One region of the Enterobacter sp. ECC-175 genome, then DNA from elsewhere that is predicted to be linked to it. Evidence: riboswitches for the same ligand, from Rfam matches in the RefSeq annotation. Region 1 holds a riboswitch; the other holds the start of a gene.
The links. Region 1 has a riboswitch for thiamine pyrophosphate ahead of thiM (hydroxyethylthiazole kinase). Riboswitches for the same ligand answer to the same signal wherever they lie in the genome.
Positions count from the first base shown of each region.

Region 1 (5,776 bases):
TCCAGGCCCACAGCGTTGTGGGCAGACTAAGCCTGGTACCGACTTAACAGATTTTCCACCATTTGCAACGTTATTCAGCACATTCTGCTGGCTCGATTCGTGTACATCGCGCCGCGTTACCACCACGCGTGAAAATGATGAACCGGCCCAATACCGTGGCCGACCTCCAGCGTGTCGGCCTGCGCCAGCGCGGCGGAAAGCCAGGTCTTGGCGTGGAGCACCGTATCATTCCAGCGTTGATGTCGCGGGCGCAGGGCGGCCAGCGCCGCGGAGAGCGTACAGCCCGTCCCGTGGGTGTTTTTCGTTTGCACGCGCGGCGCGGTAAAACGCTGCTCCCCGTCGCGGGTGAACAGCCAGTCGGGGCTTTCGGCATCGTCAAGATGTCCCCCCTTCATCAGCACCGCACCGCAGCCCAGCGCCAGCAGCGCGTGGCCCTGCGCCTTCATTTCGCGTTCATTCCGTGCGTGCGGCGCATCCAGCAGCGCGGCGGCTTCGGGCAGGTTTGGCGTAATGAGCGCCACCTGCGGCAGCAGCTTTTTGCGCAGCGTGTCAACCGCGGCCGGAGAGAGCAGCGGATCGCCGCTTTTCGCCAGCATCACGGTATCGAGCACCACGTTTTGCACCTGATAGCGCTGCAGCCGCTCGGCCACGGCCTCCACGATATCCGTCTCCGCCAGCATGCCAATCTTGGTGGTATCGATACGCACGTCGCTGAACACGGAGTCCAGCTGGGCCGCGACAAAATCCGGCTCAATGCGGTAGACCGACTGCACGCCGCGCGTATTCTGCGCCACCAGCGCGGTAATGACCGAACACCCGTACGCGCCAAGCGCGGAGAAGGTTTTTAAATCGGCCTGGATCCCCGCCCCGCCGCTCGGATCGGTGCCTGCGATAGTGAGTGCGTTAATCCGCTTCATGCCTGCACCTCCAGCGCGTACAGCGCGTCAAGAAAAGCGGAGGCGAAGCTGCCCGGCCCGCGAGCGTCCGCAGCCGCGCGCGACCCGGCGCGCTTCATCCACTTACAGGCCGCCGCCGCGTTGTCCAGCCGATCCCCCGGCAGCGAACAGCTGGCCGCCACAACCGCAGAAAGCGCGCACCCCGTCCCTACCACGCGGGTCATCAGCGGGTCTCCGCCGGCGACCGTGCGGGTTCGCTGTCCGTCGGTGATGTAATCCACCTCCCCCGTGACCACGACGATGGCGCGGGTCCGTTCGGCCAGCGCCTGCGCCGCGGGCAACGCGCCGGACGCGCTGTCGGTGGAATCTACGCCACGACCGCCTTCGCTCATTCCGGCCAGGGCCAGAATTTCGGAGGCATTGCCGCGAATGGCGGCGGGCTTAAGGGAAAGAATTTGCTGGCAAAAGCGGGTGCGAAACGCCAGCGCGCCGACGGCAACCGGGTCGAGCGTCCAGGGTTTTCCCGCCGCGACGGCGCTTTCAATCGCCCGGCGCATCGACTGGGCGCGCGGCGCGGTCAGCGTACCGACGTTAATCAGCAGAGCGTCTGCCGCCGCAGCAAAGTGTTCCGCTTCTTCGGCCTCAATCACCATCGCCGGGGAGGCGCCGAGAGCCAGTAAAACGTTGGCGGTGAAGGCCTGCACGACGTCGTTGGTCATACAGTGCGTGAGGGGCGAATGGGTGTGGAACTGATGTAAAACGTGTAGATCGAGCAGGTCAGGCTGCATGGTTTCGCTCCTGCCTTACGTGAAGAAGCGATGACCGGGAAGGCATCTGACTTCCCTACGCTGGCATTATCCAGATCAGGTAATACGGGTATTTCTCAGCCTTCATTTAAGAAGGGCACCCCGAGTCAATTGTTGACCATTTGTAGAGTAATACCCTGCTCTTTGCAAGCCCTTATTTCATTCGTTATATTTCCGCTTTTATTTTATGGATATTCTCACCCCTCTCCATTCCGAATGAAAACGGGTCATATATCTTTCGAAAACCAGTCATTCAATATATTGATTTATATGAATTTTTATATTTATATAAGATCATTCCCAAGCCATACAAATCGCAAATTTTAGTGATCTGCATCAAGATCTTATTAATGAATCAGAGGGATAGTAATGCCACTTAATTACTCCAGAATCTATAAATACGCAGCCGCAATGGTTGCCTTTGTCTATGAGTAGCAAATGCCATTTATTTAAAATGGCTGGCGTAATTAAGCCCATATAAATTATAGAGATGATAGCAATGTTACAAACCAATAAGGCCATAATTATTATGGCTTCTTTTAGTGCGTTCAGTGTAAACGCTTCCACTCCGGCTTCGGACGTTTCGCTCAATTCGGGCGGCAATGTCGAAATAGCCATTGATCAGCTCGCAGGTCAACTTTCCGGCCTGTCCAGCGACGTCTATAGCGCTGGGCAAACCGATAAACGCCACGATCTGCAGATCTCAATTGCGCAGGATACGGCTAACGACGCCAGCACCAAAGCGAACGTCGCGCAGCTTAACGCCAGCCTGGCCGGTGCGGCGGCTGCTGGGGCGGACAAAACGGCCCACACGGCGCTGGCCGCGGCGGGAAATGCGCAAATCACCGCCGACCTGAACGGTAAAAATATACATGCCAATACCACCAGCATTCTGACGAACGTTGCGGGCATCGCTGAAAATAAAAAATCAATCAGCGCCAACACCAGCGCGATAGACGGAAAGGTCGAGAAGAGTACGTTTCAGGCGGACCGCGATCGTCAGGATAAGGCGACTCAGAGCGCGGCTGATAAGGCGAACCAGGCGTATAGCAAAGGCGCTTACGCGCAGCAGCTGGCGGTGGATGCACAAACCGTAGCCACCGCTAACCGGGCAGCCGTGGCGCGCGTGCAGTCCCGCAGCCGGGCCAACAGCGATGAGCTGCAGGCGCAGGCGGGCCAGCTGCAGAATCATGAAGAACGTATTACCTCTCTGGAGGGGGCGACCAACGCGCAGTTTGGCGCCCTGAAAAATGAGGTTGAGGAGAACCAAAAAGAGGCCCGAAGCGGCTCGGCGGCGGCCGTCGCGATTGCCTCTATGCCGCAGGTCGAGCAGGCGCAAACGGTGATGTTTTCCGCCGGGGCGGGCACCTTTAAAAGCGAATCTGCGGTGAGCGTCGGCGCCTCTTTCCATGCCGGAAACGCCATCGTCAAAACAGGATTCAGTACCACGACCAACGATGACTTTGCCGTGGGTGCGGGCGTCGGGGTTGGGTTCTGATCGTTAATACAATAAGCACCGATTAATTACCGATTTAAACGGCGGTATTAATCTTTGCGCTTTTAAATAGCAGGAAATATATGAACAAGTGGTTAACCGCATTATTTTTTATCCTGACGCTCTCGGGCTGCTCACACCGCGCCCTTAGCGAAGGCGAACGTGCCGCAATGCTGCAGGCCTCTGAAAAACAGGCGCTGGAAAATGCCCGGGCGCAATATCCGGTACAAAAAGCGCAGGCGACTAAAAAAGCGTTCATAAAGCATTACGATAATATGGAAATTAAGCGCGGCAGCGACGGTATCTTAACCGTAGACGGCAAGCCAGCCGCGGTAATTGAAACGACGGAAAGCGCCACCGTTTACAGCCAGGGGATCGTCGACATCATTGTTTACAAAAGCGGCAAAGTGGCCGTAAACAAGAACGGCGTTTTCGATGGCTTTGCCCGGTAGTTGATCTTATAAACAGCGCGTTAAGGGACTAACGCGCTGCTGCCCCTTTTTTACCCGCGATTTCCCCCGCTTCGCTGGGCCTTTTATTGATTATTTTTGTAACAAACTACGCCCCGACTTCACCGCGCAATTGACTGTTTTTATTCAATGATATTTCTCCAGATTTCACGCGCTTCATGGTGGGGTGCGGTTCCTTTACGTTTGTCATAAAACCGCAAACAAATTAACCATTGAGCCCAACCTCAAAAGGCTCTATATTGGCGGCGTTTTTTCAGGCCCCATCTATTTTTTATACTATTTATTCAATCGTGGCGCATAGCGAAGCCGCGGTTGTAGGAGAGATATGATGACGGATAAAGTCCGTATTGACACTGTAGATGCCCACAAAAGCAACGAAACCTATCTGGCCCGTCAGGCCGAGTTTGAATCTAACGTCAGGAGTTATCCGCGCAAGCTGCCTTTAGCGATTACCAAAGCAGAAGGCGTGTGGATCACCGATGCAGATAATAAAGAATACCTTGACTGTTTAGCCGGCGCAGGCACCCTCGCGCTGGGCCACAATCATCCTGATGTGCTGAAAAGCATCCAAAATGTCATTACCAGCGGCTTGCCGTTACATACCCTCGATTTGACTACGCCCTTGAAAGACGCGTTTTCCGAATATCTGCTCTCTCTGCTGCCAGGCCAGGGCAAAGAGTATTGCCTGCAGTTCACCGGCCCATCCGGCGCTGACGCCGTTGAAGCCGCGCTGAAGCTGGCGAAAAAAGTCACCGGCCGCAGCGGGATTATCAGCTTCTCCGGCGGCTACCACGGCATGACCCACGGCGCGCTGTCCGTGACCGGCAACCTGTCTCCGAAAGAAGCGGTTGATGGCATGATGCCAGAAGTCCAGTTCATGCCATACCCGCACGAGTACCGCTGCCCGCTGGGCATCGGCGGCGAAGCGGGCGTGAAGGCGCTGACCTACTACTTCGATAACCTGATCAACGACGTTGAAAGCGGCGTGCGTAAACCTGCCGCGGTGATCCTGGAAGCGGTTCAGGGCGAAGGCGGCGTGAACCCGGCTCCGGCCGAATGGCTGCAGCGCATCCGTAAAGTGACGCAGGAACACGGCATTTTGCTGATCCTTGACGAAGTGCAGGCGGGCTTCGCGCGCACCGGTAAATTCTTCGCCTTCGAACACGCGGGCATTGAGCCAGACATCATCGTGATGTCTAAAGCCGTCGGTGGCGGTCTGCCGCTGGCCGTACTGGGCATCAAAAAGCAGTTCGACGCATGGGCGCCAGGCCACCACACCGGCACCTTCCGCGGCAACCAGCTGGCGATGGCAACCGGCCTGACCACGCTGAAAATCCTGAAAGACCAGAACATCGCGGGCAAAGTGGCCGCACAGGGCGAATGGCTGAAAGGCCAGCTGAAAGAGATGGCGAAACGCTATCCGGTTATCGGCCACGTTCGCGGTCTGGGCATGATGATCGGCATTGAAATCGTGAAGCCAAACGAAGCGGCTGACCACATGGGCTGCTTCCCTGGCGACGGCGAGCTGTCTGCCCTGATCCAGAAGAAGTGCTTCGAAAACGGTCTGATTCTGGAGCGCGGCGGCCGTAACGGTATCGTTCTGCGCCTGCTGCCGTCTCTGCTGATTAGCGATGACGAGCTGAAGATCTTCCTGGATAAATTCGAGCAGGCGCTGCTTGCTGCGGGCGTTCGCCCGGCGTAACCGGAGTTGTTGATTACGATGTCTGATTCAAACCCAATTTTGTTCTCCTCTGCGCAGAGCATCGACGCTTACCAGCAGGCGATTGAACAAAGCACTCAGGCTGTGATGCAGTGGCTGAAGCAGCCTGAGATGTATCAGGGCAAAACGGTCGCTGAGCTGCGCGACCGCATTAAGCTGGATTTCAACCCGAAAGGGCTGGGCAACGAAGCGGCGATTGAACGCGCCGTGGAGTTCTTCCTGAAAGACAGCCTGTCCGTTCATCACCCGCAGTGCGTGGCGCACCTGCACTGCCCAAGCCTGGTCGTGAGCCAGGCGGCGGAAGTGCTGATCAACGCCACCAACCAGAGCATGGACTCCTGGGATCAAAGCCCGTCCGCAACCATCATTGAGATCAAGCTGATCGAATG
Region 1 covers NZ_CP143776.1:3,574,935-3,580,710, forward strand. Annotated here, with positions in the region: gene thiD (bifunctional hydroxymethylpyrimidine kinase/phosphomethylpyrimidine kinase) at 117-917, opposite strand; gene thiM (hydroxyethylthiazole kinase) at 914-1,684, opposite strand; TPP riboswitch at 1,720-1,817, opposite strand; gene V1599_RS17070 (YadA-like family protein) at 2,232-3,200, shown strand; gene V1599_RS17075 (hypothetical protein) at 3,281-3,649, shown strand; gene V1599_RS17080 (diaminobutyrate--2-oxoglutarate transaminase) at 3,993-5,369, shown strand; gene V1599_RS17085 (pyridoxal phosphate-dependent decarboxylase family protein) at 5,388-5,776, shown strand, end outside.

Region 2 (5,776 bases), 1.8 Mb from region 1:
TTCGCACCGGACGTGTTCGGCAGCAGCGTGACGCCTGCCTCCAGCAGCGGTGCCAGAATGGCATCGCTTTGATTGCGCAGGTCCACGCGCTTGAGCGCCAGCGTCACCAGCTGGCTGCCGCTTTCGCGAATGGCATCGACCATCAGCTGCGAGGAGGCGAACTTTCCGGTCCCGGTGAACAGATGTGAATCAAAGACTTTATCGGCAATACGTAGCATCTCAGCCCCCTGCGATAACCTGAAACAGCAGGATGTTATCGCCTTCGCTCACCTGCTGATGTTCCCACCGCTCGCGCGGCAGGATCTGTTGATTGAGCGCCAGCGCCGTGCCCGGCTTGTGCTGGCGCAGTGCGTCAAGCAGCGCGGCGACGGTGAGGTTGTCGTCGCACTGCATCGGCTCATCGTTAAAGAGAATGCGCATTATGGCCTCCGCAAACCGGACAGCGGCTGGCGCGGTGCAGCGCCAGGTGCCGCCAGCCGCCGGCGCGCGCGTCGAACAGCCGCAGCGTATTGCGCTCCGTCTCCATGCCGCTCAGCAGCTTGATGGCTTCCAGCGCCTGCAGCGTGCCCATCACGCCGACCACCGGACCGAGAATGCCCGCCGTGCGGCAGTTGCGCGCCGGCTCGGCGTCGTCCGGCCACAGGCAGCGGTAGCAGCCCTGCGTCCACGGCGGCGTGAGAACCATCATCTGGCCGCCAAAGCCCACGGCGCTGGCGGTGATAAGCGGAGTATCGTTCGCCACGCAGGCGGCATTGATTGCCTGACGCGTTGCCATATTGTCGGAACAGTCGAGCACGACGTCAGCCAGAGCAACTTCGCGTTCGAGATCGTCACCAGCGAGGCGAGCCTGAAGCGCGATGAGTTCAATACCCGGATTGAGCTTAAGCAGCCGCTGGCGGGCAATGTCCGCCTTAGGCTGGCCAACATCCTCCGTGTTAAACAGGATCTGCCGCTGGAGATTGCTGATGTGAATATCATCGTCATCCGCCAGCACCAGCGTGCCTACGCCAGCCCCCGCCAGATAGAGCGCGGCGGGCGCGCCCAACCCGCCGAGACCGACGATCAATACCCGGCTTTTGAGCAGCGTTTCCTGGCCGTCGGTAGCGATATCCTCCAGCAGGATCTGGCGGCTGTAGCGCATAAAGTCGCGGTCATTCATCGCCTGCTCCTGCGAGTGCCAGAAGCTTCGCCGTGGCGGCCTGCCAGTCCGCCGCCTGGGTGATCGCGCTGACGACGGCAATGCTGCCCACGCCGGTATCCAGCACGCCCGGGGCGCGCTGAAGGCTAATACCGCCGATGGCGACGGTGGGGTAGTCCGCGAGGCGTTTGACGTGTTCCTCCAGCTGCGCCAGCCCCTGCGGCGCGGACGGCATTTGCTTGGTTTGGGTCGGGAAGACGTGGCCAAGCGCGATGTAGGAGGGGCGAGCCGCCAGCGCGACGTCAATTTCCATGTCGTCGTGCGTTGAAACGCCGAGCCGCAAGCCGGCCGCGCGGATGGCGTTCAGATCCGTGGTTTCAAGATCTTCCTGGCCGAGATGCACGCCGTACGCCTGGTGCTTTATCGCCAGCCGCCAGTAGTCGTTGATAAACAGGCGGGCATTATATCGACGCCCCAGCACAATGGCGGCGAGCACGTCGGCCTCCACCTCTTCGTCGCGCTTATCCTTGATGCGCAGCTGGAGGGTGCGAACGCCCGCGTCGAGAAGGCGTTCAATCCATTCCACGCTGTCCACTACCGGATAAAGCCCCAGGCGGAAGGGGACGGGGGGAAAATCGGGCTGGTACATTACGCCTCCTCTTTTTTGAGGTAAATTTCGCCGCCTTTGGCGCGGAAATTCTCCGACATGTCCGCCATCCCCACTTCAATCGCCTGGGCGGCAGCGTAGTCGCGCACCTCCTGGCTGATCTTCATCGAGCAGAATTTTGGCCCGCACATAGAGCAGAAATGCGCGACTTTGCCGGACTCCTGCGGCAGCGTTTCGTCGTGGTAGGCGCGGGCGGTGAAAGGGTCGAGCGCCAGGTTGAACTGGTCTTCCCATCGGAACTCGAATCGCGCTTTCGACATGGCGTTATCGCGAATTTGCGCCCCCGGGTGGCCTTTTGCCAGGTCCGCCGCGTGGGCGGCAATTTTGTAGGTAATCAGCCCCTGCTTGACGTCCTCTTTGTTCGGCAGGCCGAGGTGCTCCTTCGGCGTCACGTAGCACAGCATCGCGCAGCCAAACCAGCCGATCATCGCCGCGCCAATGCCGGAGGTGAAGTGGTCATAGCCCGGCGCGATATCGGTGGTTAGCGGGCCTAACGTGTAAAACGGCGCTTCGTGACAGTGCTCCAGCTCCTCGGTCATGTTGCGGCGGATCATCTGCATCGGCACGTGTCCCGGGCCTTCAATCATCACCTGCACGTCGTACTCCCAGGCGATTTTGGTCAGCTCGCCCAGCGTGTGCAGTTCGGCAAACTGCGCTTCGTCGTTAGCGTCGCGAATGGAGCCCGGACGCAGGCCGTCGCCGAGCGAGAGGGAAACGTCATAGGCGGCGCAGATTTCGCAGATCTCGCGGAAGTGCTCGTAGAGGAAGTTTTCCCGGTGATGGGAGAGGCACCACTTCGCCATGATCGAGCCACCGCGCGAGACAATTCCGGTCAGGCGCCTGGCGGTCATCGGCACGTAGCGCAGCAGCACGCCCGCGTGAATGGTGAAGTAGTCCACGCCCTGTTCCGCTTGCTCCAGCAGCGTATCGCGGAACGCTTCCCAGGTGAGGTTTTCGGCAATGCCATTCACTTTTTCCAGCGCCTGGTAAATCGGGACGGTGCCAATCGGTACCGGGCTATTGCGCAGGATCCACTCGCGGGTTTCGTGAATATAGCGTCCGGTGGAGAGGTCCATCACCGTGTCCGCGCCCCAGCGCGTTGACCAGACCAGTTTTTCCACCTCTTCTTCAATGGAGGACGTGACCGCCGAGTTACCGATGTTGGCATTGACCTTCACCAGGAAGTTACGGCCGATGATCATCGGTTCGGATTCCGGATGGTTGATGTTGGCAGGGATAATGGCGCGTCCGGCGGCCACCTCGTCACGCACAAACTCCGGCGTGATGTTCTCCGGCAGGCGCGCGCCAAAGCTTTCGCCAGGATGCTGGTGGCGCAATATTTCGCTGCGGATGCGCTCGCGGCCCATGTTTTCACGGATGGCGATAAATTCCATTTCAGGGGTGACGATGCCCCGACGCGCGTAGTGAAGCTGGGTGACGCATTTGCCCGCCTTAGCGCGTTTTGGCGGCAGCAGGCCGGTGAAGCGCAGTTCGTCCAGGCCGTCGTCGGCCTGGCGCTCTTTTGCGTAAGCCGAGCTTTGCTCATTAAGCGCTTCGCTATCCTGGCGGGCTTCGATCCACGGCTGGCGCAGCTTCGCCAGGCCCTGCTGAACGTTGATAGTAATATCGGGGTCGCCGTAGGGACCGGAGGTGTCATAGACCGGAACGGCCTCGTTTTCCTCGAACTGCGGGTGCTCTTTGCTGCCGCCGATAAGCGTGGGGCTGAGCTGGATCTCGCGCATCGGGACGCGGATATCGGGCTGCGAGCCGGAAATATAGATACGTCTCGAGTTCGGGAAAGCGGTACCTTCCAGAGTGTCGATGAAGCGTTGGGCCTGTGCGCGCTGTTCGCGGCGGGTCAGTTTTGTTGTAGACATAGCGCATTCCAAAAGTGAAGGACATGGCTTGTCAGACGACGGATGAAGCAAGAGAGGATCGCCCGCAGGCGATGCAACAGCAGTTTGACTCTTGTTCCCTTCGCAGGTATTAGCCTGATCAGGTTCCGCGGATCCCGAATTAACGGTCTCAGCCCGTGCTTTCACACTGGGCACTCCGACAAGAAAAATCCCCCTCGTAAGAGGGGCGAATGGTTGTAAATTACTCGTTAACGATTAAGAACTCAAGCAGGCCGCGCAACGTTATCTTCGTTGCTGGCTTTCAAATCGTTGTCCAGCACCAGAGCGATCAGCTTGTCTTCCAGCGTGAATCGCTCCTCCATGGCCTCGCCCAGGTCGGACAGCGCCTGCTGAAACTCAAGATAGTTATCGTGATCGATAGCGTTCTCAAGCGTGGAGTCATAATAATCCATCATCCGCTGGGTGTTGGCTTCCAGCAGAGGATAGAGTTTGCTTGCCGCAATATATGGGCTGGTGCCTTCCATTTCGCGGATAATGCGTTCATAAATATTGAAATGGCCATCTGAAAGGTAGTCGACCAGGCTCTGACAAAAATCATCCAGCGCTTTTTCATTCAGCCGCATGTAAGATTCTTTGCCAGGCTTAATCCCGACCAGATTGTAGTAAGCCACGAGCAGATGCTTGCGGTCGTGTAGCCAGCGATCCACCAGTTTGTTACTTCCACCAACGCGCTCAGTCAGGCTTTCTAGCTGGTTTAACATATTCGACTCCGCAAGGTTAAGATGAAAAGCTGCCCATCCAAAATGTAATAATAATGTTACCAACATGCCTGTGAAGCGAAGGTAGTGCAATAGATATGGATCGTATAATTGAAAAATTAGATCGCGGCTGGTGGATCGTCAGCCATGAACAAAAGTTATGGCTGCCGCGCGGCGAACTCCCTTACGGCAACGCGGAGGATTTCGATCTTGCAGGCCAGCCCGCGCGCAGGATCGGGGAATGGCAGGGCGATCCCGTGTGGTTGATCCAGCAGGTGCGTCGTCAGGATATGGGATCTGTCCGTCAGGTGCTGGATCTGGACGCGGGGCTGTTTCAGCTGGCGGGCCGCGGCGTGCAGCTCGCGGAGTTTTACCGCTCGCATAAATACTGCGGCTACTGCGGCCATGCTATGCACCCAAGCAAGACCGAATGGGCAATGCTTTGCGGCCACTGCCGGGAGCGCTATTACCCGCAGATTGCGCCGTGCATCATCGTGGCGATCCGCCGCGAGGATTCCATCCTGCTGGCGCAGCATACCCGCCACCGCAACGGCATTCACACGGTTCTCGCCGGGTTTGTTGAGGTGGGCGAAACCCTGGAGCAAGCCGTCGCGCGCGAGGTGATGGAAGAGAGCGGTATCAAGGTCAAAAACCTGCGTTACGTAACGTCGCAGCCGTGGCCGTTCCCGATGTCGCTGATGACGGCGTTTATGGCCGAATACGACAGCGGTGACATTGTTATCGACCAGAAAGAGCTGCTGGAGGCGAGCTGGTATCGCTATGATGATTTACCGCTGCTGCCGCCTCCGGGAACGGTGGCACGTCGGCTGATAGAAGATACGGTGGCAATGTGTCGGGCCGAGTTTGAATGACATGTTACACTGTGGCCATGACGCTTAAGGAACTGCAAAAATGACCGAACTGAAGAACGATCGTTATCTGCGTGCGCTGCTGCGCCAGCCAGTTGATGTCACCCCGGTGTGGATGATGCGCCAGGCGGGACGTTATCTCCCGGAGTACAAAGCCACGCGCGCCCAGGCGGGCGATTTTATGTCGCTGTGCAAAAATGCCGAGCTGGCCTGCGAAGTGACGCTCCAGCCGCTGCGCCGCTTCCCGCTGGATGCCGCCATTCTCTTTTCAGACATTCTCACCATTCCGGATGCGATGGGCCTTGGGCTCTACTTTGAAACCGGAGAAGGCCCGCGTTTTACCTCGCCAATTAAAAGCAAAGCGGACGTCGATAAACTGCCCATTCCCGATCCCGAAGATGAGCTGGGCTACGTGATGAACGCGGTGCGCACCATCCGCCGCGAGCTGAAGGGCGAGGTGCCGCTGATTGGCTTCTCCGGCAGCCCGT
Region 2 covers NZ_CP143776.1:800,583-806,358, forward strand. Annotated here, with positions in the region: gene thiG (thiazole synthase) at 1-218, opposite strand, end outside; gene thiS (sulfur carrier protein ThiS) at 220-420, opposite strand; gene V1599_RS03850 (HesA/MoeB/ThiF family protein) at 404-1,159, opposite strand; gene thiE (thiamine phosphate synthase) at 1,152-1,787, opposite strand; gene thiC (phosphomethylpyrimidine synthase ThiC) at 1,787-3,682, opposite strand; TPP riboswitch at 3,761-3,870, opposite strand; gene rsd (sigma D regulator) at 3,925-4,422, opposite strand; gene nudC (NAD(+) diphosphatase) at 4,518-5,291, shown strand; gene hemE (uroporphyrinogen decarboxylase) at 5,332-5,776, shown strand, end outside.
Region 2: linked by a shared signal. The riboswitch ahead of thiC (phosphomethylpyrimidine synthase ThiC) and the one ahead of thiM (hydroxyethylthiazole kinase) in region 1 are both predicted to bind thiamine pyrophosphate.